2 regions of the Nocardia spumae genome follow, and region 1 is predicted to be linked to the other one. Evidence: predicted binding sites of a transcription regulator. Region 1 holds the regulator's gene; the other holds the start of a gene.
What was found. The regulator HspR, encoded in region 1, represses chaperone genes until heat shock. The targets are predictions, from matches to a motif close to ANNTGAGTNNNNNNNACTCANNT.

Region 1 (15,448 bases):
CGGCAAACCCTGGGGCGAGTTGGACGCGGCCAAAAAGGCCGAGATACAACAACTCCTGTTCGACCTCACCGACGGCGCAGCGGCAGCGAAGTCCGCCAACGACGCGCTGTGCAACCAGCTCAACACCGCCGCAGCCGGGCTACCCGCACAGTTCACCAGCGCCTCCGCACTGGGAACCGACCAAGCCAAAGCCGACGCCACAGACCTCGCCGCGGGCACCATGAGCCCGGACGACATCGCCCGCTTGATCGACGCCGGACAACTGTCACCCGAACAGCTTGCCGATCTCCAATCCGGTGGCGCGGCAACGATACCCGCCTCCCAGATGCAATACCTCACCGAACTGTCACGATCCCTGGACGGCAAAAGCCCCCAGGAGATTGCCCAGATCATGGACAAGCTGCCGCCCGACGGACGTCAAGCCCTCGCCAATGCCTTCCAACTGGTTTCCAACGAGCGAGTCGACGGCGGTTCGGCGGGCAAAGGCAACTTCGACAAACTTCCCAAAGAGGTTCGCGACTCGCTGACTCGCAAGGATCTGGTGAGCCAGGACTACACCTCGCGCACCAAATCCATCAACCTCAACGGTGTCGCCGACAACCAAACCATCGCGAATATCGTTGCGGCAGGCGACGACCGCTACAAGCAGGGCAGCACGCTCGACAACCACCTGATGGATGTCGGCCGCCAATACCTGGACGCCCAAGTCAAACACGAGCAGAACCCGCACAAGAACCTCGAGGCCCTCACCGCCGACGGCTATGTTCCCACCAATGGCCGTGTGACAGAACCGATCTTCCAAGCAGTCGGCCCCGATAAATTCGCTGTCGAGGCTGCCGTCACCGACAAAGCTCACGGCAAGGATTTCGTCACCGATGTCATGACTCACGAATGGAGCGACGACGGCAAAGCCGCGTCGAGCATGTTCAAGTTCAATGATGGCGACGCGGTGGTGACGGACCCGAGCAACCGGGCCGACGTCGCGACGGCCACGCGCGCGGGCCACATCATGAGCAAGTTCGGCGAGTATGCCTCAACCGAGGATCAGTGGAAGAAGTTCGCCGACGTCGGTGGTAACCAGTCCGCCGGGGAAAGAAATCCGGATCTGGTTCGCCAGCTGTCCCACAGCATGTCTCCATACATCGACTCACTAGCCGGCCAACCGCGTGAAGAGCTTCCGGGATTCCGAACTCGTACCGACGACGGCAAGAGCTGGATAGACCCCGCAGATAACCAGACATACGAGGGTTCGGAACGGATGTTCGCATTGATGAACACCGACAAGGAGGCAGGCGAGCAGTTCACCGGTGCGGCAATCGATCGCATCCTGCAGAACGAAGCCGAGTACGCCCGCGATCCGCACCGACCGGATGCAGACTCCGACTTGGCGACTGCGGGACGAATCAATGCGCTGTCCGATCGCGGGCTGCAGGACGGTATCCAGGCTTCCAACGAAAACAAGCACGATATCGCCAAGGAAGCCTACGACCGCAAAGCCCGCGTCTACGATGCGCTCAAAGCCGGGACCCAGTTCGGACTCACCATGACCGGCACCACCAACCCTGAATTCGCACCGGTCACCGAAGCCACCAAGAGCATCATCGACGGAGGAGGCGATTCGCTCAAGAGCGCGATTATCGGGTCTGCTCCGGGGGATACCGAGAATGCGAAGCTCGTTGCTCCGAACTTCTCCCAGCGCAACTATGAAGTCTTGAGCCGGATGGAAATTCCTCCGGAAGTCCAGAAGAATTACTCGATCTTGTTCGATCATGGCGTACTGAAACCCTGGACAGTAATTTTAGGTGATGGCTCTTATGAAAACCGAGACAGAAGTGATGTAGTCGATAAAATGATGAGCGAAGTGGGAAATCCTCAGGTTTTCCGAAACGCTTATGACGACGTGACTCGCACAGCGGCAAGGCCCAAGTGATGAAAGTCCGCTGCCTCATCGCTCGTACGGCCATTACCTTTATGCTCGTTGGAGCAGCGGGATGTTCGTCTACAAAAACACCCCCGAATTCGGAGAATTCCAAACAAGAACCCGCGATCTCATATACGCATGTATGGTCCGCAGACCAGGGCATTGACCTGTTCTCCCGTGGAGCAGAGCTGATTCGTGGCACATTCGAGGCCGGTTACCTCACGCAGTTCGTGGGAGTCGGCAAGTCATACCCCGGCTACACCGAGGCGGTCGGCGAACCTGCTTCATGGCGAGACGAGAACAAGTCGGAGAGATGGGTATGGTCCGAACCGGATCCGTACGTCAAAATGATCAAACCCGGGACTTACTACAGCCATATCGTCAACTACTCGGCAAGCGACACGCAGATCACCGCAGATGTATGTAGCTACGGACTCTCCGTGGCGCACAGTTCCCATCCAGATTCCCCGTGGGTGCTGGACGACTCGGCGCAAGTTCAGCTAACGAATATCGGAAATACTCCCGGGTTGCCTGGAATCCCCGACGACGACCCGGCAGGACACGCCACCAGCGGCCATCGGTCACCCAACTGGAACATATTTGACAGTTGGCATGTTACCCGGATCAAGAAATACGCGGATGGCGCTATCCCAGCTGCATGCGCCGACTGGTGGATACAACAATTCCCCACCTTTTCGCGATCGCCGGACGGTAACTTCGTCACGTCACCCCCGGACTTTCAAATACCAATCCATCCTGTCGCAGTGCAGTACCCGGAATGGATCGGGCCGTCCGAACAGCGATAAGGAAGTCCCGAAGCACTGAAGTCGACACGACAATGTGCGGGATGGGAAACCCTCAGATTTTCCAGATGGCTTACGATGAACTCACTCGCACAGCCTCGAGGCCAAATAATGAAATTGCATCGCCGCCACAACATGACTTTTTCGCCCATCGCTCTCATGCTCATTCTGGCCGTGGGCTGTTCATCGACGAAACAATCCTCCCATGCGGAACATACCCAACCGGAGCCCGCGATTCCGTACACGCATGTATGGTCCGCAGACCGGGGCGTTGACCTGTTCTCCCGTGGAGCAGAACTCGTTCGTGGCACATACGAGGCCGGTCGTTACACGCGTTACGTGGGAGTCGATCGTTCCTACCCCGGCTACAACCGGGCCGTAGGCGCTCCAGTCTCCTGGCACAATGAAGACAAGTCGGAAAGGTTGGTGTGGTCCGAGATCAATGACCCTGCCAACCCAGGGAGATGGACCTTCTACAACTACATCACAAACTTCTCTGCCAGCGAAACCCAAATCTCTGCAGATGTGTGCAGCTATGTCATCCCATCGGCAGCGGGGAAGCCAGATTCCCCTTGGGTGCTGGACGATTCGACGCAAATTCAGCTGACAAACACCGGAAAAACACCTGGGCCGCCGGGAATTCCCGATGGCAACCAACCAGGACACGCCACCAGCGGCCACTGGTCACCTACCTGGAATATATTCGGCAGCTGGCAGGTCACCCGCATCAAGAATTACGTGAACTATGCCAACCCCGATGCATGTATGGATTGGTGGATACAACAATTTCCCACATTCACCCGTCCACCGCATGGCAAATTCGTGACCTCACCACCGGACTATCAACCCCCAATCCATCCTGTCGCAGTGCAGTATCCCGAATGGATCGGCCCGTCCGAACAACGATAGGCGTGACAGCGTAGAACCACCCCAGCCAGAGCATCACCCGGGGCTCCCGCACTGTTGCGAGGATTTCTCATACGCGGTCATGCTCGAACCGCGATCCCTGAGGGATGAGGCTTACAAGAAAGAGTTCGAAGGATTCCAGTTCTGATCCGGTAGGAAACACTGATACCACAGGAGCAGTGCCCTAACTTGCTCGCACAGATCACCACGAACGCCCGGGAATCACTGAGGACCCCGGCACCCACCACCGACATTCGTCGGTAGTGGGTGCCACATCCGCTGAGCGCGGCTGGTCACGAGCGGTGGACGCGTCCTGCCTGCAGACCTGCGTTGAACGCATCCCACTGGTCGGCGACAAGAATCAGCGCCGGTCCGGTAGGATTTCTCGAAGCACGAACGCCGACAGGACCGTTGGTGAGCCAGGCGACCTCTACAAACTTCAAACCCTGTGTGTGGCAATAGTATTCGCCACCATCACGCGCTCGCTGTCATTCCCGCACCGGGATGGCATCGAGCTCGAGCAAGTTCGCCGTCGGCTCGAACCCGTGCCGGATGCCCTTACGCCAAGTCGAGAGCACCGTACGATGCGTTTTTCACGAAGGCGTCCCACTCGCCGGGAGTGAAAAACAACGCCGGACCGGCCGGGTTCTTCGAATCACGGACTCCGGTCAGTCCACCGTCCAGGAATGCTACCTCTACGCATTCCTTTGCTCCACCGCTGCGGCTGCTCTTGAACCAGTTCGCTTCGGACAGATCAATATTCATGCTTGCACTCCCTTGCTCCCACCCGCAACAGGTCCCTGGACGCGGCTTCACCCAGCGCTGCTTGTCGAAGCTGCGCATGAGCCTGTGCGTACCGTTCAACGATAGGTCGCCGGTCGGCATCCCGGCTGAATAGGGAAGTACCCGAACACTGACGTTCGGTCGAGTGCTGACATCGACCAGATGACGCAGCTGCTCGGCCATGATGTGACGGCTCCCGATAACACGATGCAATGCGCCCTCGGAAACCACCACGTCGATCTCGACCGGCATCCGCTTTCGAAAGATCAGATGCTGGCGATGTATTCGAGGCGCTACCCTCGCTTCGATCTCCTTGTCGGACTCGTCGGGAAACGCATCACGAACCAGCACCCGAGCATAATCGACGGTCTGCAGCAGCCCGGGCACGAGGTCGGGCTGATATGACGTCAACCGACGAGCCGCAGACTCGAGCCCCATGTACACACTGAAGGTGGGCGGTATCGAACTGCCGAACTCGTGCCACCACGACTTCTCCGCCGCCTCCTGCGCCAGCCCGCGCAGTCCATCGGCTTGTCTTCCTTCTATCCCATAGATTTCGATCAGGCCATCAAGATCGCGGATGCGAACTTTCTGGTTCTGCCCCTTCTCCAGACGCTGCAGGCTGCTCTTACCCCATTCCATCAGGGCTGCGGCATCTTCCAGGCGCATCCCGACTGCCTCACGGGCTTCACGAAGGTAGCGCCCCAACTGGCGGCGGGTGATGCTGCTGTCACGGTCGGTCATGGTGTTCCCCCCTTCGGGTGGTCATCGGCTCCCGAATCGGGAACCATTTCGCATGCGTTTCGGGAACCACCCTGCGCGTTCGCACCGATTTTCCGGGTCCCCATTTTCAGCCTCCACAAGGCTTCTACGCGCTGTTTCCTGTGTGCGGCCGAATCACCCCGCCGCCGCGTCGCCACTACGCGGACCGTGATCGCCACCGGATCGCTACCCCAACGACATTCGTGAGGTACCCATGAATCAATCGCCGGTTTCGGAACCGACCGATAGTGCGTACGGCAGACGCGACTTCTACCGAAAACGGTACGGCCTACCAGCCTCGGTTGAACCCTATGCTAACCGCATCGTCGTGAAAGTTGGTGTTATAGCAGCGATTACGATGCCGGAGCCTCTCGGCGGGCGTGTTTTGGACGCACTGACCGCACGCGGCACCGCGACCGGCCCGATCATCCTGCACACCCACAGCCGGCGATGGACCTTCCTGCTGGAACCGGATATCCCGTTCGAGGACTACGAACTGTATGCCGAGATGTATCGCCGCTCGGTCACCATCGCGCCGATCGGGGCCAGCGTCGCTCTGCCCGCGCCGACGGATCCCGAGGACGGCTATCGGGTGTGGAAACAACTGCCGCCCAGCGATTCTCGACCGTCGGCGGCTCTGGTGATCGAGCTCATCCGCGACTTCGCCCGGCAGCACTACCTCAGTGCGGGAGCAGACCTCGCGGCACCGGATGAGGTGAACTGATCATGTTCGTGATCACGACTGCGCTGATGGTGACCATGTGCGGCGTTCTCATCGGTGTCGGCTGCTGGTGGCCACCACGCGAGCCGGGCCTGACCGTAGCCACCGTCCAGCGACGGCTGGCATTCGAAAGTTACTGCCACCACCTGGAATCGCAATGGCCCGCGCGCACCGACACCGAACGCGACTACGAGCTGGTCCTGTCCAGACTGCATGAGATGTCGGCCGCGGATACCCGGCGGACGCTTGCACGGGAGTCGGGCCGCAATACAGGCCACCGGCTGGGAGCACGCCTCACCAACCCTTCAGTACTGCGACGGCACTCGGCTGGGTGTGGCAAACACTCTGCTGGTCCTGTCGCAGCCCGAACAGATCGTGCAAACCTCGACGAGATTCCGCGAAAACCCCATAATGAGGCGTGGTTTGCACGATTAGTTCGGGGATCACGTGGCCGGGGAATGCCGTTGCGGTATTGGGTAGAGGCGATCCGCCGTGATTCGCCGACCAGGAATCCGGGAGTAGGCCGTGAGTACACCTGCGAACAATGATCATCTTCACCGACGGCGTGAGCACACTCTCGAAGACCCCCGCATGACGCCCGCTGTGATGATCGCGTCCGAAGCTTCGCTCGCCGCGGCGGGTTCAGGCTGCAATGATGCACGGTATGAGCGCTCCCGACGGTCGGCGCGTAACGGCCGAAGAGTTCGCCGCAGGAGCAACCTCGGGCCTCGGTGACATCGAAATCGTGGACGGCCGTGTGGTCCGCATGATGGCACAGAGTGCGGTGCACAGCCGGGTGGTATGCAGATTGGCGGGGCTGCTGGAGGCGGCCAGGCGCGACGGGGGACCGTGCATGGTGGTCGATTCCGACGTGGCCGCCCGTTTCGCCGATGCCGAGTCCAGCGCGGCCGATCGGCGGTTGAACATCCGCTACCCAGACATCTGGATGCGGGACTGCGAGCCCTACGACGTGAATACCGTGCGGCAACACATTCTGCTGATTGTCGAAGTGACCTCGGAATCGACCATCGATGCCGATATCACCGACAAACGCATTCAGTACGCATCCGCGGGCATTCCGCGATATCTGATCGTCCGGCTCGATCAGAAGGAAGAACGGATCGAGGAGATCGAGGAATACCGCCTCGACTGGTCCGGCCGCCGATACCGGGCGCATGCGGTGCACCGACGGGTTCTGCTGCTCGACGAGCCCGTCGAAGTGACCATCCCCTTCGACGTTCTGGAACAGCCCTGAGATAGCGAACAGCGCTCCCGGGATGTCCGGGAGCGCTGTCGCACAGCCTATTTCGCCTACCGCCGTTTGTTGCGCGGTTGCCACACCACCAGAGCGGTGCTGTGCTGGGGCGGAACGGACCGGTGACCCGAGCGCAGCCGATCGACCTCGGCGGTCAGTTCACCCACGCGCTGCTGTAGCGCTTCGACCTGGTTGGTCAGTTCGATGATCCGTTTGACTCCGGCCAGGTTCACGCCCTCGTCCTGGGACAGCCGCTGCACTTCGCGCAACAGCTCCACATCCCGGGACGAATAGCGCCGCCCGCCGCCCGATGTGCGTTGCGGCGTAACCAATCCCAGCCGGTCGTAGGTCCGCAACGTCTGCGCGTGCATCCCCGCCAGCTGAGCCGCCACCGAGATCATGAAGTACTCGGTGCCGGTTGCCCGGTTCTTCGGATCACCGTTCATTACGCACCTGCCCAACCGGCACGGGGGTCGAACCCGCCGACCTTCTCCGCCTCCGCGTAGCGCCGCAGCGCCTCGGCGGCGTCGTCGTCCAGCTTCTGCGGTACCGCGACCTTCACCGTGACCAACAGGTCGCCGGCGCCGCCGCCGCGCTTGGGCACACCGCGCCCACGCACCCGCAACGTCCGGCCGTCGGCGGTGCCGGGTGGCACCTTGACCCCGACTCTGCCTTCCAGTGTAGGCACGGAAACCGTTGTACCCAGCACCAATTCGCTGTAACTGACGGGCAGCACCAGGGTCAGATCGTCGCCGTTACGGCCGAACACCTTGTCCTGGCTGACGTGCACGGAGACGTACAGGTCGCCCGCGGGGGCACCCCGCAGACCCGCCTCGCCCTGTCCGGCCAGCCGGATCCGCTGACCGTCGCGCACCCCGGGCGGGATACGCACGGTGATGGTGCGAGTCCGATTCTGGATACCGGTGCCATGGCAGTCGGTGCACGGATCGTCGATGATCGAGCCGGTACCGCGGCAGTCGTCGCAGGGTTCGCTGAACCCGAACGCGCCTTGGTTACGGCTGATCACGCCGCTTCCGTTGCAGTGCGGGCACACTCGCGGGCTGGTGCCCGGCTTGGCGCCACTGCCGTGGCAGGTGGTGCACGGCGACGGACTGGTCATCCGCAGCGGAACGGTGACGCCCTGTGCGGCCTCGCGGAAGCCCAGGGTCGTCTCGGTTTCCACGTCGCTGCCGCGCCGCGGCCGCGAGGTGGTCCGGGTACCGCCCCGGTTGAACAGGCCACCGAGGATATCGCCCAGGCCACCGTCGCCCGCTCCGGCGTTCGCGCCGCCGAAGATGTCACCCAGGTTGAATTCGTTCGAGAATCCGCCACCGCCGGTGTAGCCGCCGCCCGGGGCGTAGCCGCCGCGGCCGAAACCGCCGCTGGCGAACAACCGCCGAGCCTCGTCGTACTCCTTGCGCTTCTCCGGATCGGCCAGCACGGCATGCGCCTCGCTGACCGCCTTGAAACGCTCCTCGGCCTTGGTATCTCCCGGATTCTTGTCCGGATGCAGATCCCGGGCCAGCTTGCGGTAGGCCTTCTTGATCTCGTCGGAGGACGCGCTGGAGGAAATACCCAGCTCTTTGTAGAAGTCCTTTTCCAGCCACTCCCGATTCACCGGGCATCTCCTCCTTTCATGCCGTCGCGCGGCACAGCCGGCGGCTGTGTGTTACTCGGCACCGTCGGCATCTCGGCCGGCATTCGTAGTGTCCGATGTTCCGAGCAGATCCGCCACCCCGTCGGTGACGCCGACCAGCGCGTGGCGCAGGACGCGATCACCGAAGCGGTAACCCTTGCGCATGACCACACCGATCACCGGGTTGTGGCCCTCACCCTCGTGCTGCACGGCCTCGTGCAGGGTCGGGTCGAAAGGTTCACCCTCGACACCGAATTCCTCGAGGCCCTGCTTCTGCAGCGCGTCGGCGAGCTTGTCCGCGACCGACTTCAGCGGTCCGGACTCGAGATCACCGTGGGCGCGGGCGCGATCCAGATCGTCGAGTACACCGAGCAATTCGGTGACCACGCCGGCCTTCGCCGAATCGATGGCGGCCTTGCGGTCGCGGTCGACGCGGCGTCGGTAGTTGGCGTATTCGGCGGTCAGCCGCTGCAGATCAGCAGTGCGCTCCGACAATTCGGCGCTGATGGTGTCGGCGAGAGCCTCCTCGCCGGCCGAGGCCGCGGCGTCCTGGTCGGACGCCGCACCCTCGCTCACATCACCCTGCACTGCACCGTTCGGATCGATCTTGCGGTTGTCGACGATGGTGACCGGCTCCTCTTTCGGGTTCTGTTCGGTCACTTCTTCTCCGGCTCTTCCACGACCTCGGCGTCGACGACGGTGTCATCGGAATCGGAAGCGCCGGCGGCACCCTCGGCTCCGTCACCGGCCGCACCCTCGGCCGCGGAGGCGTCGTAGATCGCCTGGCCCAGGGCCTGCGACTCGGTGGCCAGCTTCTCCACCGCGGACTTCACCGCGGCGATATCGCTGCCCTGCAGTGCCTCCTTGGCTTCGGCGATGGCCGCTTCGACCTTCTCCTTGGTGTCGGCGGGCACCTTGTCGGCGTTGTCGGCGATGAACTTCTCGGTCTGGTGAACCAGCGACTCCGCCTGGTTGCGGGTCTCCGCCTCCTCGCGACGCGCCTTGTCCTCGGCGGCGTGCGCCTCGGCGTCCTTGACCATCCGGTCGATCTCCTCCTTGGACAGGCCGGAGCCGTCCTGGATCTTGATCGTGTTCTCCTTACCGGTGCCCTTGTCCTTGGCGGTCACGTGGACGATGCCGTTCGCGTCGATGTCGAAGGTGACCTCGATCTGCGGCACGCCACGCGGGGCCGGCGGGATGCCGGTCAGCTCGAAGGAGCCGAGCAGCTTGTTGTGCGAAGCGATTTCGCGCTCACCCTGGAAGACCTGGATCTGCACCGACGGCTGGTTGTCGTCGGCGGTGGTGAAGGTCTCCGACCGCTTGGTGGGGATGGTGGTGTTGCGCTCGATGAGCTTGGTCATCACGCCGCCCTTGGTCTCGATACCCAGCGACAGCGGGGTCACATCGAGCAGCAGGACGTCCTTGACCTCACCCTTGAGCACACCGGCTTGAAGAGCCGCTCCGACCGCAACCACTTCGTCAGGGTTCACGCCCTTGTTGGGCTCCTTGCCACCGGTCAGTTCCTTGACCAGTTCGGAGACCGCGGGCATACGGGTGGAGCCACCGACGAGCACGACGTGGTCGATGTCCTTGACCGAGATACCGGCGTCCTTGATCACCGACTGGAACGGCGCGCGGGTGCGGTCCAGCAGATCGGAGGTGATCTTCTGGAACTCCGAGCGGGTCAGCTGCTCGTCGAGGAACAGCGGGTTCTTCTCCGCGTCCACGGTGATGTAGGGCAGGTTGATCGAGGTCGACTGGCTCGACGACAGTTCGATCTTGGCCTTCTCCGCCGCCTCACGCAGGCGCTGCAGGGCCATCTTGTCTTTGGTCAGGTCGATGCCCGAGCTGGCCTTGAACTTGTCGACCAGCCAGGTGACGATCCGGTTGTCCCAGTCGTCGCCACCGAGGTGGTTGTCACCGGAGGTGGCGCGAACCTCGACGACGCCCTCGCCGATTTCCAGCAGCGAGACGTCGAAGGTGCCGCCACCGAGGTCGAAGACCAGGATGGTCTGCTCTTTGTCGCCCTTGTCCAGGCCGTAGGCCAGCGCGGCCGCGGTGGGCTCGTTGACGATGCGCAGGACGTTCAGGCCCGCGATCTGCCCGGCCTCCTTGGTGGCCTGGCGCTGCGCGTCCTCGAAGTACGCGGGCACGGTGATCACCGCGTCGGTGATCTCCTCGCCCAGGTAGGACTCGGCGTCGCGCTTGAGCTTCATGAGGGTACGGGCGCTGATCTCCTGCGCCGTGTACTTCTTGTCGTCGATCTCCACGGTCCAGTCCTCGCCCATGTGGCGCTTGACGGACTTGATGGTGCGATCGACGTTGGTGACCGCCTGGTTCTTCGCCGGCTGCCCGACGAGTACCTCGCCGTTCTTGGCGAACGCGACGACCGACGGAGTGGTGCGCGATCCCTCCGAGTTGGCGACGACGACCGGCTCACCGCCTTCGAGAACAGCGATGACCGAGTTCGTGGTCCCGAGGTCGATACCGACCGCACGAGCCATAGTGGGTTCCTCCTTGGTGATGTAACTGTGTGGGTGGTGCAGGGTGGGCCTGCTCGGCACGAAGGTCTCGCACCGGGTCGGACCTTGCCGTACCCGAGGGTCTTGCCGTACCTGACGGTTCGGCCCCTGACACCGCACGGAGCACGGTCCTCAGCAACACTGAGCGTGGTCGGCTCAATCCTGCACTCCGATCCGCTCGGAGTCAACCAGAGACTTGAGTCCATTACGCTCAACCTTGCGTTGATCAGCTCAACGAGCGGGGCCGGAAGTTCATTCCCGGCCGGACGGAAAATTTCGCGGATCGGATTCGAGGGACCGTGCCCGCCTCACCGGACGGCGCGGCGAAACCGCCCGCGACCTGCGCTTATCGCGGAATCACGTGGGTTTCTCACCCGGCCGCGGCGAGCACCCGGCCCGCGAGGTCCTGGTCGAGGCTCACCCGGACCAGCGCGGCCGCCAATTCGGCGTCGCGCCCCGCGCGGCTCAGCCGATCGAGGTCGGCCGGATCCTCGGACAGGTGCAGCAGGCCGGCGCCGCGGCGCGCCCGTTCGTCGAAATGCGGGCGCAGCCAGGTCCACACATCCTGAACCTCGCGCAGGAAGATGTCGGCGCCGGTCGGTCCGATGCCGTGGAACCGCTGCAGCAGCTCGGCCAGCCGGACCGGGTCTCGATCCGATTCCCCGACCAGTTCGCGCAGGTCACCGTGGTAGTGATCGAGGATCATCGACGCGTTGGCGCCGAGCCGGGTGGCGGTGGATTCGTCGTAGCGGCGATAGTGGCCGCGCCCCAGCGCGTCGACGAGCTCCTGCCAGTCGGCGTCAGCGACGCGCTGCGCGGTGCGGTATCCGCTCGAAACCAACTCGCGCGCCGCGGCCACCGCGATCCGCGCCGATATCCGGGTACTGAGCAATTGGGACAGCATCAGCAACTGGAACAGCGGGGCGGGCTTGTCGGCCAGCGATATCCCGGCCTCGGCGGCATAGGTGGTCCCGGCTCGGTCCAGCAGTTCCCGGGCGATCCGGTCGTCGTGCGCGCTCATCCCGTCACCTGCTCTCGTGGGTCCCGGCGATTGCTCTCGATGTGGTTCTACCCCGCGGCAACGGATGAAACCGCCGGCCCGCGCGCCACGTACCCGGCCTATCGGGCCTTGGAGACGTACAGCGGCTCACCGGCCAGGCTGGTCACCAGATAGCCACCGCGCGCGCCCTCGGTATAGATGGTGATGACGGGCTCCTTCCCGACGCCGAGCGTCGTGCGGTCGATGATGAGGTGACTGATCGGCGCCTGCGGCGCACCGACCGTGCGCGCGGCGCCGGCCATCAGCGCCGCCAGTTTCGGAACATCGATCGCACCGAGATCGATCGGCGCGAGGTCCGGCTCCCGGGTGCTGGTGGTCCAGGTGTCGAATTCGCCTTTGTAGGAGATCCTTTCGGACTTCGCCGGATCACCCTGTCCGGGTCGCTCGATCGACGCGTTGTCCGGATGCAGTGTGACATCGTCGGCCAACAGGTCACCGAAATGCGCGCGATAGGCGGCGAGGAAGGATTCGATACCCGCCGCGGTCGTCATATCCGCGGGAGCGGGCTTCCCGATCGGACCGCCCTCGCTGCTCACCCAGCCGCAGAACATGCCGATCAACGCCGCCCCGGCCACCACCGCGGCGGCCACGATCCAGCGACGCGACGACCGGCGCCGGGCTGGACTGACCACGGGCGAGTCGACCAAATTGGCCGGGATCTGCAGATCGTCGACAACGGCCTCCACCTCACCGAAGGTGCGCGCCCGCATCGCCGCGGCGGTACGGGTGGCATGTTCGGCATCGGTCAATTGCCCGTTGTCACGCGCGGCGTCCAGGAGTGCGCACGCATCCACTCGATCCGTATCGCGAACGCGCAGACCACTGTTGGCCGTCGATTCGTAAGCCGCCATCACATCCGCACCTATCTGCCGAACGGGTAGGCCCGGATCAGCTCACCGGCGGGGGTGGCCTCCAGGTAGCCGCTCTCGTTGAATTTGTTGCCGACATAGATGCTGATCGTCGGCACCTCGGTGCTGCTGTCGATGCCCATGTCGAGGTGGCTCACCGCACCGCCCTCGACCTTCAGCATCGGGACGGCGCGGGCGATCAGATCGGCCAGTACGGCCGCGTTCACACCGGCCAGATCGAAGATCGGTTTGTCGGCGGAGCGGGTCGTCGGCGCGCTGGTGGCCATGAAGCCACCGCGATACGAGTAGTCGACAACCCGATTCGGCTGTGCGGCCGACGTCCGGTCGATCGATGCGTAGTCGGGGAACAGGGTCACCTCGTCGACGGTGGTATCGCCGAATTTCGCCTGAAAGTCCCGGCGGAACTTCTCGAATCCCGCGGCCGTGGTGAGATCCGGGGTCTCGACCACGACGGGCGCCACCCGCTGCGGCACCGGCGCGGCCACCGGTTCGGGTACCGGCGCGGACCGATGCGTCAGCAGATAGCCACCCACCGCCGCGGCGACCGCCACCACCGCCGCCGCACCGGTGAGCCACGCCGCCCGGGTATTCGCCCGCGAACGCGGATCGATCGGCGATTCGGCCGGGCGCTGCAGATCTTCGGTCAAGGCCGCCAGATCGCCCAGGGTCTTCGCATCGGCGGTCAGGGCGGTCAGCGCCTCATGCTCGTCCGCGGACAACTGGCCGTCGGCCAAGGCGGCGTCGAGGGCGCGGCAGGTGCGGTCCCGATCCTCGGCCCGAGCCCGGATACGCGCCGGATACCGCCCTGTGCTCCGCGCGGCCCCCGGGCGGGGCGGTTCGGCCCAGCCCGCGACACCCGCGGGAGCTTGCAGATCCCCCACCAGCCGCCGCAGTTCCCCGATCGTCTTCGCGGCGTCGGCCCGGTCGGATCGATCGTGGTACTCGTCGGCGCCGAGCTGCCCCTCCTCATAGGCGGCGTCCAGCAGGGCGCGGACCCGAACCCGGTCCATATCGCGGGCCCGCATCCCCGGTGCGGCCGCACGCGGCGATTCAGGCATAGAGGACGATCGGGAGCTCACCCCTGGATGGTAGAGCGCCGGTGAACTGCGCAGGGCCGCATCGCACCGTTGAGGGATCCCGACAGCCGGCCGACCCGTCTGCGCGGGGTCCGCCTCACCGGAGGGCAACCCACGGATCCGGCTGTGCCACGAGCTCATTCGGGCAGTCGCCGGAGGCGCCGCCCCGAGGGGCCGGCTTCCGAGTGGAACCGGCCACAGTGGAGGTGGGCGAAGTCGCGGCAGCGCCACCCGACTGCGCGGTACCGTTCGAATATGAAGGCCGTGGTGTGTTCCGAAGGCAAGCTGGAAGTCGCCGACATTCCGGCACCGAGGCCCGGACCGGGCCAGGTGCTGCTGTCGGTGTCGCGCTGCGGGATCTGCGGTTCGGATCTGCACGCCCGTCTGCACTGCGACGATCTCGCCGAGCTCGCGGCGGCGACCGGCTACCAGAACTTCATGCGATCCGATCAGCGTGTGGTGCTGGGCCACGAATTCTGCGGGGAGATAGTCGAATACGGCCCGGACTGCCGCAAACGATGGGCGCCCGGCACCCGGGTGGTGGCGCTGCCGATCATCCGTAACGGGCGCGAGCCGGAACTGACGGGGCTGTCGCAGCGGGCGCCCGGCGGCTACGCCGAGCAGGTGGTCGTCCAGGAGTCGATGACCTTTCCGGTTCCCAACGGACTGTCGACCGATCACGCGGCGCTGACCGAACCGATGGCGGTGGCCTGGCACGCGGTGCGCAAGGGGCGGGTGGGGCGCAAGCAGACGGCGTTCGTCGTCGGCTGCGGCCCGATCGGCCTGGCGGTGATCAGCATGCTGCGCGCCTCGGGCGTGAAGAACATTGTCGCCAGCGACTTCTCACCACGGCGGCGTGAGCTGGCCCGGCAGTGCGGCGCCAATGTGGTGGTCGATCCGGCATTGGAATCACCGTGGCAGGCCAATCCCGCCAAGGGCCGGATCTCCGGCGTCACCGATGTGCTCAACCTCGGCTTCGACGCCATGGCGCGGTTGCGCAGTGTGCCGAAACTGCCCTGGTGGTATCTGTTCCGCATCGCCCACACCCTCGATGCCGCACCGACCGGTCCGGTCGTCTTCGAATGTGTCGGCGTCCCCGGCATGATCGACCAGCTCCTCACCGCCGCGCCGCCC
Region 2 (15,448 bases), 330 kb from region 1:
GGCCGGTTCGGCCACCGGTTCGATGGCGTAGGCCAGGATGTCGGCCACGTCGGCGACGGGGCGAACATCCAGGGCGGCCAGCACCTCCGCCGGGACCTCATCCAGATCCGGCTCGTTGCGGGCCGGAATGAACACGGTCTTCAGCCCGGCGCGCTGTGCGGCGAGCAGCTTCTGCTTCACGCCGCCGATCGGCAACACCCGTCCGTTCAGCGTGACCTCACCGGTCATACCGACATCGGCGCGCACCTGCCGATCCAGTGCCAGCGACACCAAGGCGGTGACCATGGTGACACCCGCGGACGGTCCGTCCTTGGGCACGGCGCCGGCCGGGAAGTGGATGTGGATATTGCGATCCAGCACCTTCGGCTCGATCCCGATCTCCTCCAGATGCGAGCGGACGTAGGTCAGCGCGATCTGTGCGGACTCCTTCATGACGTCGCCCAGCTGACCGGTCAGGGTCAGCGAACGCTCGCCCTCGGCGGCGTTGGCCTCGATGTAGAGGACATCACCACCGGCGCCGGTCACCGCCAATCCGGTCGCCACACCGGGGACCGAGGTGCGCTCGACCGAATCGGGGGTGAACCGCGGACGACCCAGGTAGTCCTTCAGATCGCCCAGACCGATGGTCAGCGACTCGGAAACCGCTGCGACATCGGACTTCTCGCGTCCGGAGCCATAACCCAGCGCGGGGTCGTAGCCCAGGTCGACGACGGTGGCATCACCGGTCGCGGCACCGAGTTCGTCTTGCGACAGCCGAGTTGCCGCCTTGCGCAGCGCCTTCGCGAGCAGCCGCTCCAGCTGGCGCACACCGGCTTCCCGGGTGTAGTTCGCCGCGATCTCCCGCAGTGCCTCGTCGGTGAACGAAACCTCCTCGGCGGTCAGCGCATTGCGCTCCAGCTGCCGGGGCACGAGGAAGTCACGAGCGATCGCGACCTTGTCGTCCTCGGTGTAGCCGTCGACGGTGATCAGCTCCATGCGGTCCAGCAGCGGGCCGGGAATGGTCTCCATGACATTCGCGGTCGCGATGAACAGCACATCGGACAGGTCCAGATCCAGATCCAGGTAGTGGTCGCGGAAGGTGTGGTTCTGCGCGGGGTCCAGCACCTCCAGCAGCGCGGCCGCCGGATCGCCCCGGAAGTCCGAGCCCACCTTGTCGATCTCGTCCAGCAGGACCACGGGATTCATCGAACCCGCCTCCTTGATCGCACGGACGATCCGGCCGGGCAGGGCGCCGACGTAGGTGCGGCGGTGACCGCGGATCTCGGCCTCGTCGCGCACACCGCCCAGGGCGACACGCACGAACTTGCGGCCCAGGGCACGAGCCACGCTCTCACCGAGCGAGGTCTTACCCACGCCGGGAGGGCCGGCCAGCACCATCACGGCGCCGGATCCGCGACCGCCGACGACCTCGAGACCGCGGGCGGCCCGCCGGGCGCGCACGGCCAGGTACTCGACCATGCGGTCCTTCACCTCGTCCAAGCCGTGGTGATCGGCGTCCAGGACGGCACGCGCGGCCGACACATCGGTGCTGTCGGTGGTTTTCACACTCCACGGCAGATCCAGCACGGTGTCGAGCCAGGTCCGGATCCAGCCCGATTCCGGGCTCTGATCGCTGCTGTGCTCGAGCCGGTCGACCTCGCGTAGCGCCGCCTCGCGGACATTGCCGGGCAGGTCCGCGTTCTCGACGCGGGTGCGGTAGTCGTCGGCGCCGTCGGGCTCGCCTTCGCCCAGCTCCTTGCGAATCGCGTTGAGCTGCTGGCGCAACAGGAATTCGCGCTGCGACTTCTCGAGCCCCTCGCGCACATCCTCGCTGATCTTCTCGGTGACCTCGGCCTCGGCGATGTGGTCCTTGGTCCAGCCGATCAGGGTGGTCAAACGGGCCGCGACATCGGGGGTGTCGAGCAGTTCACGCTTCTGCTCATCGGTCAGATACGGCGCGTAGCCGGCGGTATCGGCCAAGGCCGACGGGTCGGTCAGCCGGTTCACCATATCGATGACCTGCCAGGCCTCACGACGCTGCAGGACCGAGACGACCAGCTGCTTGTATTCGGCGGCCAGTTCCTTCGTCGCGGCATCGGGCGCGGGGGTGTCGACCGGTTCGGCCTCGACCCACAGCGCGGCGCCGGGTCCGGTGACACCGTGCCCGATCTTGGCGCGGCGTTCGGCGCGCAACACCGCGGCCGCGGCGCCACCGCGCATCCGGCCGACCTGTTCGATGGTCGCGATCACACCGTAGGCGGCGTAACCCTCGTCCAAGCGCGGCGCCAGCAGCACGGAATCCGAGTTCGCGGCCCGCGCGGCGTCGATGGCCGCCTGCGCCGATTCGTCGAGTTCGATCGGGACGACCATGCCCGGCAACACGACCGGGTCGGTCAGGAACAGCACCGGTAGACGTTGTGGGGTACTCACAGTTCTAGCCCCTTCCAAAGCATGCCCCGGATCCTTCGGTTTCTTCGCCTCCAGGGTTGAGCGTTACCTACTCAACTGCGAGCCCGTCCGAGTTGTTCCACCCCCACGTTCACCGGCAGCGAACGACGGAGCACGGCAGACAGCCAGGCCGTTCGACAGGAGATCACCGAACTCAACTATCGACCTGCGCGCTTCCGAGACGCAGGTAACAGGCCGATTCGGTACGGTTTCGACGAATACGCCCACCTATGTGCAGCGAGGTGCTCGATGCTCATCCGATTCGAGGTCGAGAATTTCCGCTCGATACTCGCGCCCGCAGAGCTGTCCATGGTGGCGGTGGACGAGCGACCCGAAGTGCGTGGCTATCCGAAAATTGGGGGTTTCCCTCGTGCCGGTCGCAGCCATCTTCGGGCCCAATGCCTCGGGGAAATCCAACGTGCTCGCAGCGCTGGCCTGGCTTCGAATGGCAGTTCAGAGCTCCCTGCACAGGTGGGATGAGGGCATCCCACCAAGCCAGTCGCGCGAGTATTGGTGCGCATGCCGGTCACGGAACAATCCACATCGAGTGGAACGACGCGGCGCCACACCATCTGAGCCGCCGCGTATTCGCCCACCGTTCACCCGGACGAGTGAGGTACCTCGCGCCGGCGGTACTCACCCACGGAGAATCCGTCCGGATCGGTATGCACGCCGAAGAATCGCCGGGTGGTGGCGTCCGCGGGCAGGTACGCCTCGACCGCGATTTCACCCAGCGCGATGTCGAAGGCCGCACCGAAGGTGGTGACGGTGTTGACGAAACACAGTTCGACTCCGCGGTGTTCGAGCCGGATGTGCAGTGCGACGTCGGCCGGGTCCGGTGCGGGATGGGCCGGCTCGAGACCGGCCAACTCCTCGTACAGTTCGTGCAGGTACGGATCTCCGCTGCTGTCGGCCTGATGGGCGAGGCGCGGCAACAGAAAGGCGCGAACCTGCGCCGGATTGCGCAACCGCGACATCAGTCCGTTCGGATGTAATCCCAGTCGCATCATATTGATCGGCGGTCGCAGCAGATCCGGCGCGGCTCGATCCAGGAACACCCGCACCGCGCTGTTGGCGAGGAGCAGGTTCCACCGCCTGTCCACGGCCAGCGCCGGATAGGGCTCATGTGCGAGCAGCACCTGCTGGACCGTCTCGCGAGCTCGCGCCAGATCCGGATCATCGAGCGGTCGGTCGTGGAACACCGGCGCGTATCCCGCGGCGACGAGCAACCGATTGCGTTCGCGCAGTGGCACATCCAGCCGGTCGGCCAGATGCAGCACCATCGCGCTGCTCGGCAATGTCCGGCCGGTCTCCACGAAGCTGATGTGCCGGGCCGACACATCGGCCTCGATCGCCAGGTCCAGTTGACTGAGGTTGCGGCGATGCCGCCACTCACGCAGCAGCCGTCCGACCGGGCGATCCGTACTCATCCGGACAGTGTGGGCGCACTACCCGAACGGGCGCTATTACATCCGATGTAATCGACAACCTCCGCGCGCACCACCGAGAGTCGGTCCATGACTGAGAACCGCAACCTGGTCGTCGACGGCTTCCGTGAATTCGCGGCCGGCAACACCGATATCCTGCGCGAACTGCTGCATGAGAACTTCATCGAGCACAGCCCGGGCAACCCCAGCGGTCGCGACGCGTTCATCGAGTTCATCGCCACCGCACCGGTCGCGGGGGCGCACCTCGACCTGAAGCGCGTGGTGGCCGAGGGCGATCTGGTCGTGCTGCACTACCACCTGGACTCGCCGGGCGATTCACGCGGCCTCGCCGTCGTCGATATCTGGCGGGTGGCGGACGGACAGATCGTGGAGCACTGGGATGTGGTGCAGCCGGTACCGGAACCCGCGCTGACGCCGCATGGGATGTTCTGAGCGACGATGTGGCGGCCCCGCTGATTTACACTCGATCGCGTGGCGACCTCCTCCGCGTCCGCACCGGTCCCGATCGGCGGCCGGCAGGCGCGATGGCAGCCGCACAACGATCGGCGTCGGGAGCTGATCGTGTCGGCGCTGATCGAACTGCTCGAGGAGTCCGCTTCCGGTGCCGAGGTGTCCATGCAGCAGATCGCGAATCGGTCCGGGCTGGCGAAATCCGTGGTGTATCGACAGTTCTCGGGTCGTGATGAGCTCGATCGGCGGGCCCGGAGCACGATCAGTGAGCAATTCGTCGACACCATCGACGCCGCCCTGGACGTCTGGGACGGCTCGATTCATCAGATCCTGCGCCGCACCGTCGCCGCGGTGGCGGACTGGATCACCGAACACGGCCGGCTCTACGACTTCGTCCGCGGCGGCCCGGCCGTCGGCGATCCCGACGATGTGGATGCGCTGAGCAGCGTCAAGGCCACCATCGCGGCCCGGACCCGGGCACTGGTCACCGGCCTGGCCGGGGTCGTGGGAGTGGTCGACGAAGCGGCGGCCGACACCATGACCTTCGCGATCGTGTCGATGACCGAGGCGACGGTGAGTCGCTGGGCCCGGGATCCGCGGCCGCTGCTGAACCGCGACCACCTGATAGCCGAGGTCGCGGGCTACGCCTGGAGTGTGCTCGATGGCGCGGCCCGCGTCCACGACCTGACGCTGGATCCGGAACTTCCGCTGATCGAGTTGATCGATCTGCTCGCGGGTGATCGTCCGGTCGACGATCAGGCCGCGAGCCAGCCCACCAGCGGTCCGACGATCGGCAGCTGAGCCACCGCGGCGGCCGGCCGTCGGCGCTCGGGTTCGCCCCGGTACCGCGAGTGTTCCCCGTCCACGTGGAGCAGCGACCACAGCATGCGCGTCACCGGATTCATCAGGCCCAACTCATCGGCCAGTTTCCGCATATCGCCGAAGTAGCCCGACAGGATCCGGCGCGAATGCGGTGAATTCCAGAAGGCCTCGTCGATGACTTCGCGCGGAATGTCGAATTCCCGTGCGAACGAGGCCGGGGGAGCCATGATCTGGCCGGCCAGCCAGCGCATGGTGATCGGAAACGCCAACCCGCACACGGCCGTTCCGACCGGGCCCATCCGCTCGATATGCGCCTTCAGGAATTCTCCGGCGAAGGAGATGTGGCGCGCCTCCTCGGCGATATGGATCTGCATGGTGCGCAGCACCGCCGGCGGCATCGTCGCACCCTCGCGGATCACGGCCTTCTGATAGTGGTCGATCGGTTCCTCACCGCCGAGGATGCCGATGAACAGAATGGTGTGCGCGTATCCGCCGAGCACTCCGATCAGTGGCGATGTCGCCCGGAACAGCGGCCGCATGCCGGGGACGTCCACGCCGATCCGGTTGATCAGTTCCTGGAACATCTGGATGTGGTTGCACTCTTCGGTCATCTCGTGCAGGCAGTACCGGAATTCCGGAGCTCCGTTGGGGAGCTTCATGATGTACTGCATCATTCCGCGGATCAGGATGCTCTCGAAGGCGGCGCCCACCTTGATCACGTTGGCGATACGCCATTTCCCGATCTCGATCCGACGATCCAGCGGCAGCGACCGATACCACTCGGTTCCACCGAGCGGATCGAGTTCCGGTGAGAGCACCCATCTCGGATCGTCGGGATCGATCGCCAGTTCCGGTGAATCCCAATCGATATCGAGATAGGGATCGAAATTGCGGTGGACCGACCCCTCCGACAGGATCGCCAGCGTTTCCCGGTACTCCGGGCCGAACGGATCGGTGCGATCCGATTGCGACAGCGTCATCGATGTCTCCTTGCTCTGCGGAACACCCGTTCCCGGCCGGGCCCGACAGCTGGGCTCGGCGGGTACCTCCTCGGTGACCGGCACCACAGTGGGTGATGACCTCCAGAATATATGGGACTCGCGGTCTCAGACAATCCCCTCGGCGCCGGAGATTCGCCGGGCGGCCGTCGGACGACACCCGGCCGCACCCCGATTTCCCGCGCCGACCTGGGCAAGTGCCGCCCCGCCGCATTGACACCACCTGGCCCCGGTGAGAATGTGGGGGACCCAGTCAACTCGCAAGTCCGCACGGCGCAAGGGGGATCCAGGATGGCGTTGGTCGCCGGCGGTGTGTTCATCGACTGGGAACAGCTGACCGGGCAGTCCAAACTCGTCGTGGATCTGATCACCTTCCCGATCTTCAGCGCGCTGGCCGGCTGGCTCACCAACTGGACCGGCGTGCTGATGCTGTTCTGGCCGTTGCAATTTCGCGGCGTACGCATTCCCGGTCTGCAGGTGCTCTATCCGTACTTCCCGCGCCGCGTCCAGGTGTTGCCCACCTTCTCCGGTGACGGCAAGCGGCTCGGCTTCCAGGGATTCATCCCGGCGCGCGCGGAGAAGATGGCCAGCATTTGCGTGGATATGGCGATCATGCGGATCGGCAGCCCGCGCGATTTCATCCACGAACTCGATCTGGAGGGAATCGCCGATTACATCGCCGACCGTGCGCACGAACAACTGCAGCAGATCGTCGACGATGTGATGTACCGGGAGAATCCGGAACTCTGGCGGGCCGTACCGCGCCCGGCGAAGCAGATTCTCTATCAGCGCATCGACCGGGAACTGCCCAAATTGTGCCGTCGCGGATTCGAACAACTCGGCGACAATGTCGACCAACTGATCGATATCAAGAGTTTCGTGATCCGCTATCTGCAGGCCAATCCCGAGATCCTCAAGGACCTGACCACCACGATCGCCGCGCCCGAGCTGCGGTTCATGGTGCGCATCGGCCTGCTGGGCGCACCGTTCGGCCTGTTGCTGGCCCTGTATATGCATGTGCACGACGACATTCCGGTGATCGGCTGGATCCCGGGATGGCTGGTGGTCCTGGCCGCGGCCGCGATGATCGGCGTCCTGGTGAACATGATCGCGATCAAGATGGTGTTCGAGCCCGGCGATCCACAGCCTCGCTACAAATATCTGTGGCGCCAGGCCCTGCTGGCCAAACGGCAGCCGCAGGCCGCCACCGATCTGGCCCACATCCTGGCCTACCAGGTGCTCACGCTGCCGAATCTGTCGGCGGAACTGCTCGACGGCCCCAATGGTGACAAAACTCGCCAGTTGGTGGAACATCTGATCGCCGATGAGATCCGCACCCAGCTGGGGCCGACCCGCTCGGTGGTGCGCGCGGCGTTCGGGGCACGCCAGTTCGACAATTTGCAGGTGGGCGCGGCCGGCGCCGCGGTGAGCCTGGCGCCGAGTCTGGTCGAGGACGAGGCCTTCGCCCTGGATCAGGCCCGCAAGATCGACGAGTTCGCCGCCCGCAAACTGAAGCAGCTCACGCCGGGTGAATTCATGGAGATGTTCTACGCATCGGTCGAACAGGACGCCTGGCTGCTGTATCTGCACGGCGCCGCGCTGGGACTGGTGGTAGGCGGGATCCATTTGCTGATCTTCGGCTGGTGAGAAATACAAGCACGCGTGCTTGCATTTTTTTCCACCCGTTGCCATGCTGTCGTCATGGCTGATCTGGAGGCGTTGCTCGGCGATTTCGAGGCCGAATGCGTGGATCTCGACCACCTGGTGGCTCCGCTGAGCCCGGCCGACTGGGCCCGGCCGACGCCGGCGGCGGGCTGGACCATCGCCCATCAGATCGCCCATCTGACCTGGACGGACGAGGTATCGACGATCGCGGCCACCGATGCCGGCGCCTTCGCCGAACTACTCCGCGAAGCCGCCGCGAAGATCGCGACCTTCGTCGACGACGCCGCCGCCGATATGGCCACCACGCCGCCGCCGGACCTGCTGGAACGGTGGCGCCGCGGCCGCCGGGGTCTCGCGGATGCCTTGCGAGCGGTTCCGGCCGGTACGAAACTGCCGTGGTTCGGACCACCGATGAGCCCGATGTCCATGGTCAGCGCCCGGCTGATGGAGACCTGGGCGCACGGCCAGGATGTGGCCGACGCGCTCGGCGCGGCCCGGACACCGACCGCGCGCCTGCGCAATATCGCCCATATCGGGGTGCGTACGCGCGATTTCGCGTACACCGTGCACGGTCGGCCGATACCGGCGGAGGCGTTCCGGGTCGAATTGACCGCCCCGGACGGCTCCCTGTGGAGCTGGGGGCCGGAGGAGGCCGGACAGCGGGTCACCGGATCCGCGGTGGATTTCTGCCTGCTGGTCACCCAACGTCGCCATCGTGACGATCTACCGCTCCATACCACCGGGAAGGATGCGGCCGAGTGGCTGACGATCGCCCAGGCGTTCGCCGGCCCGCCGGGAACAGGACGCGCGGTAGGGCAGTTCGCCTGAAACCGGATCGAATAAAGCGGGCGAGCGCCGCTCAGGGTGCGCCGTGCTTATGGCCGACCGGACGCCGTTGGCCGGAGGTCTTCGAGATCGCAGCTCGAAGCTGACGCTCGCCAGCGCCCGTTGATTACCCCTTCCACCCGGGGACAAACCCCGCTCGACGATCACCGCTGCTCGGACACCGCTGTGATCTTTACCGCACGGCATCGGCGTGGCGCGGCGCCGGCCAGTAACCTGGACGCACGTACGACTTTCAACGGTGCGGGTCGGCAACGAGGGGAACAGGGGAGAGGGAAGGACGCACCGATATGCCTCAGCAGTCCGCGCAGTCCCGGTCCACCGGACAAATTCTGCAACACACCGCCGTCGTGCTCGCCGGTATGGCGAGTATCGGCCTGACCGTCGCCGCCGGGACGTATATCGTCAATCAGATCGGCGAGACCCATCGCCCGGGCGTGATCAGCGCGCCCGAAGGCGCGAATGTCCCTGCGCCCGAACCTGATCGAGCCGAATCACCGGCGCCGACCACCACACCCGTCATCGGAACCTGGGGCCTGGCCGCCGATTCGCGGCCACTACAGGTCGTCGTCGCCGGGCCGGTGGCGGTGCCGTATCGGGTCGACACCGGCCCCGTCGTGCCTCCGACGTCGGCTACCGCGACCATGGCCGGCACCCATCCGGGCGGCGTCGGGGGCCGCCTGAATCTGACCGACGACACCTACGTCGGCGCGAATCTGGCCAGTTCACAACGCAATTCGCTGACGGTCACGCTGGATACCAATCTGCCCGCGGCACTGAGCACCACCGATACGCCGGAGGTCGAACCTCCCGGGGATTCGAGCTCGGTCACCGAATTCCGGACCGATGTCGATGTGCACCGAGGCGAGTTCAGCCTCGCGATGAGCGATCCGGTACTGGGGCGTCACGATATGCAGGTGCAACGGCACGCCCGCCCGGCGCCGATTCCGGTCGATCGACCGCAGCGGATCGCGCCGGAGGACGCCGCCGCACCGGTCGGTCACGCGGTCGTCGCCGGCGAGAGCGTCGCATCGGCGGATTCGGATACCGCATCGGCATAGCCGCACGACATCACACGGCCGGGTACCTACGGGTGCCCGGCCGTTGCCATCTCCGCTCCCGTCGAGCACACCCGAAACGTACTGGTCGTCTGCCGCATTCGCCCTTGTCAGCGGTTATTCGCCACCGCCGGCGCGGGCCACACGTTAATCCTCGGTAATCGTTTAATAAAGAGGATTTCTGTAGTACTTTTGTGGCAGTCGGGGCAACAGGGAGGGCCTATGGGCCACATCAGGTACGCGAGTGACGTCGGGGCTCCCGTGGAAGTCGCATTCACCTACGCCGACAACCATCTGTTCGTACCGGATTGGATGTTCGGTATCACGGCATTCGAACCCATCGGCGAGGCCGGCCACGGCCCGGGTGCGCTCTATGCCGCAACCCTTCGACTCGGACTGTGGCGCCCCACGGTCGAGTGTGAAATCACCGAATACCGCCGCAACGCGGTCATCGGATACACCCTGCGCAGGCGCCGGCCGGGGAAGGCGGCGCCTGCGCAGACCACCGCTTCCGATCCGGTAGGAGAAGCGGTCCCGCCGCAGGTCCCGGTGCTCGCCACGCTGACCCTGAGGTTCGATCCGCTCGGCTACGGACGCGCGGTCCTGACCTCGGAGGCCGACTATCCACCCCTGCACGGATGGCTGGCCCGACCTGCCGCGAAAGCGGTCGATGTGCTCGCCCAGGCGGCGGTCCGCCGCAGCGAGGCGCAATTGCGCAGGGAGATAGAGGAATTCCACGGCACGGATCTTGTCGGGCGGATTGCGTAGGGTACCGGTCATGATCATCGTGAGCACCGACGGATCCTGCCTGCGTAACCCCGGCGGCGCCATCGGCTGGGCGTGGGTCGATCATCAGGGCGGTTCGGCGAGTGCCGGTGCCGCTTCGGGCACCAATCAGGTCGCGGAGCTACGCGCCGTACTGGAAGCCATCCGGTCCCATCCGGGGCCGGAACCATTGTTCATCGAAAGTGATTCGCTGTACGCGATCAAATGCGCCTCCGAGTGGCTACCCGGCTGGCGGCGCAACGGTTGGCGCACCGCGACCGGCAGCCCGGTGAAGAACGTGGAACTGGTCCGCTGGATCGATCACGCGATCTCGACTCGTCCCGGGCCGGTGCGATTTCGCTGGGTCCGCGGACACGTCGGCAACTACTTCAACGAGCAGGCCGACCAACTCGCCGGTGCCGCGGCGCGCGCCGCGGCCGCGGCACCCGATCCGGCACCGAACGGCGTCGACGATCTACCCCCGCTACCGGCCGGCGCACCAGCGCTCGCGCCCCCGGCGCCTGCCGACACCATGACCGATTCCGCGGTGACCACACCGATCACGGTGGTCACCCCGGAGAAATCCGGCCCCCGCGCGAAGCGGGCCCGGGCGAGCGCCGACACCACGGACGCGCTCACTCTGTTCTGACCGGGCGACAGGCCAACCGAATGCTTCCGGCGGTGGTGGGTCGGCCCACCGCCGGAGGCGCCCGGTGCACTGCGAGCGCTGACGCTCGGCGACCGATCACGTGTGAGCGACGTAGTAACTGTTCATCGGATCACCGTCCACGTGATGCACCCGCACATCGGTGAATCCGGCATCGGCCAGCATCGACAACGCCCGTTGTTCGCCCCATACCGTGCCGAGACCGTCACCGCCCTGGCTCAGCGACACCGACATGCAGTGCATGGTCGATACCGCGTAGAGGAACGGACCCAGCGGCAGATCCAGGTTCTCTTCCAGTTTGCTGGAAGCGTGGATGTCGACCATCAGGAAGGTGCCCCCCGGGCGGAGCGCCTCGGCGATATTGCTCAGCACCCGAGCCGGATGTGCCTGATCGTGGATGGCGTCGAATACCGTGATCAGATCGTAGGTCTGCGGCCGGTGCAGTTCGGCGATATCCTGCACCTCGAAATTGGCGTTCGGCAGATCCAGTGCCGCGGCCTCGGCGCGCGCGGAGTCGATCGCCTCGGCGGTGAAGTCGTAGCCGGTGACCGTACTGGCCGGAAATGCGCGCGCCATCAGGTTCACCGCATGTCCGCGACCGCAACCGAGATCGGCCACGTCGATGCCGTCGCGCAACCGCTGCGACAGCCCCGGCGCGAGAGGCAGGATCACATCGATCAAGGCCGCGTCGAACACCGCGGCGCTCTCTTCGGCCATCAACGCGTGGAATCGGCCGTAATCGGCGTACGACAGGCCCCCGCCGGCCCGGAATCGCTCCACTACTTTCGGCTCCACCTCGCCCATCAAGCCGATGAACTGCATCACCCGTGCCAGATTGTCCGGACCGGCCGCCCGGGTGAGGCAGGCGGCATGCTCCGGCGGCAGGCGATAGCTGGCATGCTGCGGGTCGTAGGTGACGATCGCGGCGGTGGTCATCCCACCCAGCCATTCCCGGACATACCGCTCATCCAGGTCGGTAGCCGACGCGAGCTGCTCGCTGGTCGCTGCGGGCATCCCGGCCAGCGCATCGAACAGTCCGGTCTGATGGCCCATGCTGATCATGACCGCGGTACTGGCACGATCCAGTGTTTCCACCATCTCCCCGGCGAAGGCTTCGACGGCAGCCGGGTCGGGTTCGGATAGTCGGAGTGATTCCGAGGGTTGGAACGGTGCGGACATGACAGGTCTCCGGGACAGGCCCGCGACCCTGCATCGCAGGCTCTGTCCGGGGATCTTACGCGCCTGCGCTGCGCGGTCACCAGCGTGACCGCTGGACTCGACCTGCGCTTCGGCCCGCGGCGGAAAACCGTCGCGGGCCGAACAGTGCTGTGCGATAAGGGGATTCAGTTACCGGGCTGCGGAGCCGGCGCGGGCTGCTGATCGCCCCCGTTGGCCTGCGGACTGGTACCCGGCGCGGCCTGCGGCGTACCCGCTCCCGGCGCCGCGCCCATACCCTTGGCCACCGGCGAATCGAACTTGGCGACCAGCCACTTACCGTCGTGCTTCTCCATCTGGGCGACGCCCGGGATGGTCAGCTTGTCCGGCTGCGGCACCGCCTGGTTCGTCTGCTCCTGGGTGATCACCAGGACGACGTTGGCCTGGCTGTCGTTCCCGGACTCCCACGCGCAGTGGATCTCGTCCAACTTCGACTTGGCCTGGACGCTCACCATGGCCTTCTTCAGCGTGTCGGACGCGTCGCCGAAGAATTTGCCCCATTCACCGGTCGACTTGTCGTTGACGCTCTTGAAGTAGGCGTCGAGATCCTTCGAGTCGTAGCTGGCCACGGCCTTGCCGAAATCGCAGGCCGCCCGGGTGGAGTCGTCGCGAGCCGCGAGCTGATCCTCGCGATCGTCGGCTTTCATCCAGAAGACCACCACCGCGGTGACCGCCGCGACCAGTACGACACCGGCCGCGAAGGCCGAGACGATGGGCACCCACGGAGTGCTCTTGCCGGGCGGCGGTGGCGCGGCGGGCGCTTCGGCCCGCTTCGCCGCCGGAGCCGCGGCGGCGGCCGGGAGCTTCACCGTCGCGTCCGCGGCGGCCTTGTCGTTGGCGGAAGCGCTCTCAACCGACGAGTCCGATTCGAACTTGACCGTTGCGTCCGCGGCGGTGCTGTCTTGCGTCGTATCGACCCTCTCGGTCGATTCGGCATCCTTGTTCGCCTTGTCCTTGGCGGTGTCGTCATCGGACATGAATCGATCTATCACCTTCCCGGCATGGCCTGACCACGCCGTTTGTTTCGGGCCACTCTACTCATCGCACCGGGGGCGGCGTCCGATCGTTCGGATCGGCGCCGGACGGCATCTGAGCTCCGTTGTTCGGAACATCCGGCCGAGGTGCGTTCGCCGACCCACGGATCTGCTGGTCCGGCGGCGGGTTCGTGCAGTAGTTCCACTTCGGTACCGTCCCGTCCGTCACGACATACGGCGCGATCGGCGCATGCGAGTACTGGCAGAACGGGCGCGGCCAGATATCGAGGATCGTATAGAACTCCCCGTCGTGCGCGGGCACGCCCATGGCGGAACTACCGACTACCAGCGACGGGAACAGGGCCCGCAGAGCCGGCAGCCGCAACTGTGCGGCCCGGGTGATGGCCACGAAGTTGTTGGCCAGGCTGGTGATCGGATCGGCGGTCTTGTCCAGCGTCGCGCCCAGGGACTGCATCTGGGCCGGCGCCTGATCCAGCACCTTGCGCAACTCGTCGTTGGCGTTGTTGAACTGAATGAACAACGTCGACGAATTGTGAGTGAGGGTGCTGAGATCGGGCTGGGCGTTGGACGTGGTCGACGCGATCGTGCGCAGATTCTTCAGCAGATTGGTGGTCTGCGGCAGCAGACTGTCCAGACCGGCCGTCACCAGGCTCAGCGCATCGATCATGTTGCGCAGCTGATCCGGGCCTCCGCTCAAGGCGGTGTCCATCTCGGTGAGGATGGTGCTGAACCGATCGGGATCGATCTGATCGAAGAAGCCGCTGGCGTTCACCAGCACCTCCGACACCGGAGTCGGCGTCTGCACCTTCTGCGGATCGAACTGGATCACCGAGCCGTCCTTCAGGAACGGTCCCTGATCGGTGTCGGGCTGGAAGTCCACGTACTGCTCACCGGCCGCCGACAGCGCGTGCACCACGACCTGGGTCGCGACCGGAATCTTGTAGCGGGTGTCGATCTGGGCCTCGGCCGCGATCGAGGAACCCCGTCCGGCCAGCTTGATGGAATTCACCTTGCCGACGCGGAATCCGCGCAACGTGACATCGTTACCCGGCTGCAGGCCACCGGAGCGGTCCAGCGACACGGTGACGGTGTAGGTGCTGCGCAGCGGATTGATCCGCATGACGCTGATCGCCAGGTAACTCGCACCGATGACGAAGATCGCCACCAGACCGATCGCGGAGAGCAGTAGTTTGTGACGCAGTAGCCAACTCATCGGTGGCCCCCTGTCACTCGGCCGTAGACGATCTGCAGCACCTGGATCAAACTGCCCGCCATATCCTGCAGATCCCGCAGATCCCAGACCTTGCTGTGCGGCGGGTCGGTCAGCGCACCGACGTCCAGCTGGGTCAGGGTGGCCGCCACGGCGAGCGTATTGCCCTTGAACGACGCATCGACCTTGGGCCGGATTTCGTGCAGCGCGTCCAGAGCCGGTCCGAGAGTGTTACTGGTCTGCGCCAGCGCGGCCATGAGCTTGTGCACGTTGTCCAGCAGTCCGGCCAGCTGATCGTGGCTGGTGTCGGCGTAGTCCCCGAGTGCGGCGCTGGTCGTCGAGATCTTGCCGAGCAGATCACCGATCTGCTTGTTGTTCTCGGCGATGGCGCCGATCATCTGCGGCAGCGTGTCGGCGACCTGTCCCAGCTGGTTGTGATTGGCCTCGATGGTGTTGGCCAGTGCGTCGAATCCGTTGAGCACACCGTCGATTCGATCGCTGTTGGCGTGCAGGGTGGTGGTCACGCTCGTCATCTGCTTGATCAGGCTGGCGAGCTGATCGGGCCGGCCACCGACCACCGAATCGAGTTCCGAGGCCAGCTTGGTCAGCGCCGCGACACCGCCGCCGTTGAACAGCATCGAGACCGAGAGCAGCAGCTCCTCGACCGTGGCACCGGCGGAGGTGTGGTCGATACCGATGGTGTCGCCGTTCTTCAACGTCGCCGCACCGCCATCGGATTTCGGCCTCGACAGGGCGACGAACACATCGCCGAGTGGCGTGGCCTGCCGCAGTTCCGCGGTGGAATCGGTGGACAGGGCGATGTCCTTGCGGACCGACATGTCGACGATGGCCTGGAAGTTCTTGGTCTCGATGTGGGTGACCACC

Region 2: lon (endopeptidase La) is a predicted target of HspR. The motif match lies at 2,464-2,486, and genes of this name have one in related genera.

Annotation. Positions count from the first base shown of each region.
Region 1 covers NZ_JAJFZL010000001.1:589,398-604,845, reverse strand. Annotated here, with positions in the region: gene LKD76_RS02510 (TPR repeat domain-containing protein) at 1-1,930, shown strand, start outside; gene LKD76_RS02505 (hypothetical protein) at 2,836-3,633, shown strand; partial or broken gene LKD76_RS02500 (DUF397 domain-containing protein) at 3,924-4,079, opposite strand; gene LKD76_RS02495 (DUF397 domain-containing protein) at 4,189-4,395, opposite strand; partial or broken gene LKD76_RS02490 (helix-turn-helix domain-containing protein) at 4,564-5,082, opposite strand; gene LKD76_RS02485 (DNA-directed RNA polymerase subunit beta) at 5,390-5,899, shown strand; gene LKD76_RS02480 (Uma2 family endonuclease) at 6,561-7,151, shown strand; gene LKD76_RS02475 (heat shock protein transcriptional repressor HspR) at 7,208-7,597, opposite strand; gene dnaJ (molecular chaperone DnaJ) at 7,597-8,769, opposite strand; gene grpE (nucleotide exchange factor GrpE) at 8,821-9,447, opposite strand; gene dnaK (molecular chaperone DnaK) at 9,444-11,291, opposite strand; gene LKD76_RS02455 (HhH-GDP family DNA glycosylase) at 11,680-12,330, opposite strand; gene LKD76_RS02450 (DUF1707 SHOCT-like domain-containing protein) at 12,429-13,220, opposite strand; gene LKD76_RS02445 (DUF1707 SHOCT-like domain-containing protein) at 13,232-14,296, opposite strand; gene LKD76_RS02440 (zinc-binding dehydrogenase) at 14,570-15,448, shown strand, end outside.
Region 2 covers NZ_JAJFZL010000001.1:259,252-274,699, reverse strand. Annotated here, with positions in the region: gene lon (endopeptidase La) at 1-2,349, opposite strand, end outside; gene LKD76_RS01210 (helix-turn-helix domain-containing protein) at 3,027-3,857, opposite strand; gene LKD76_RS01205 (nuclear transport factor 2 family protein) at 3,945-4,307, shown strand; gene LKD76_RS01200 (TetR/AcrR family transcriptional regulator) at 4,347-5,126, shown strand; gene LKD76_RS01195 (AurF N-oxygenase family protein) at 5,081-6,127, opposite strand; gene LKD76_RS01190 (DUF445 domain-containing protein) at 6,437-7,792, shown strand; gene LKD76_RS01185 (TIGR03084 family metal-binding protein) at 7,847-8,638, shown strand; gene LKD76_RS01180 (hypothetical protein) at 8,944-9,714, shown strand; gene LKD76_RS01175 (SRPBCC family protein) at 9,934-10,479, shown strand; gene LKD76_RS01170 (ribonuclease H family protein) at 10,490-11,125, shown strand; gene LKD76_RS01165 (methyltransferase domain-containing protein) at 11,222-12,322, opposite strand; gene LKD76_RS01160 (hypothetical protein) at 12,487-13,335, opposite strand; gene LKD76_RS01155 (MlaD family protein) at 13,397-14,566, opposite strand; gene LKD76_RS01150 (MCE family protein) at 14,563-15,448, opposite strand, start outside.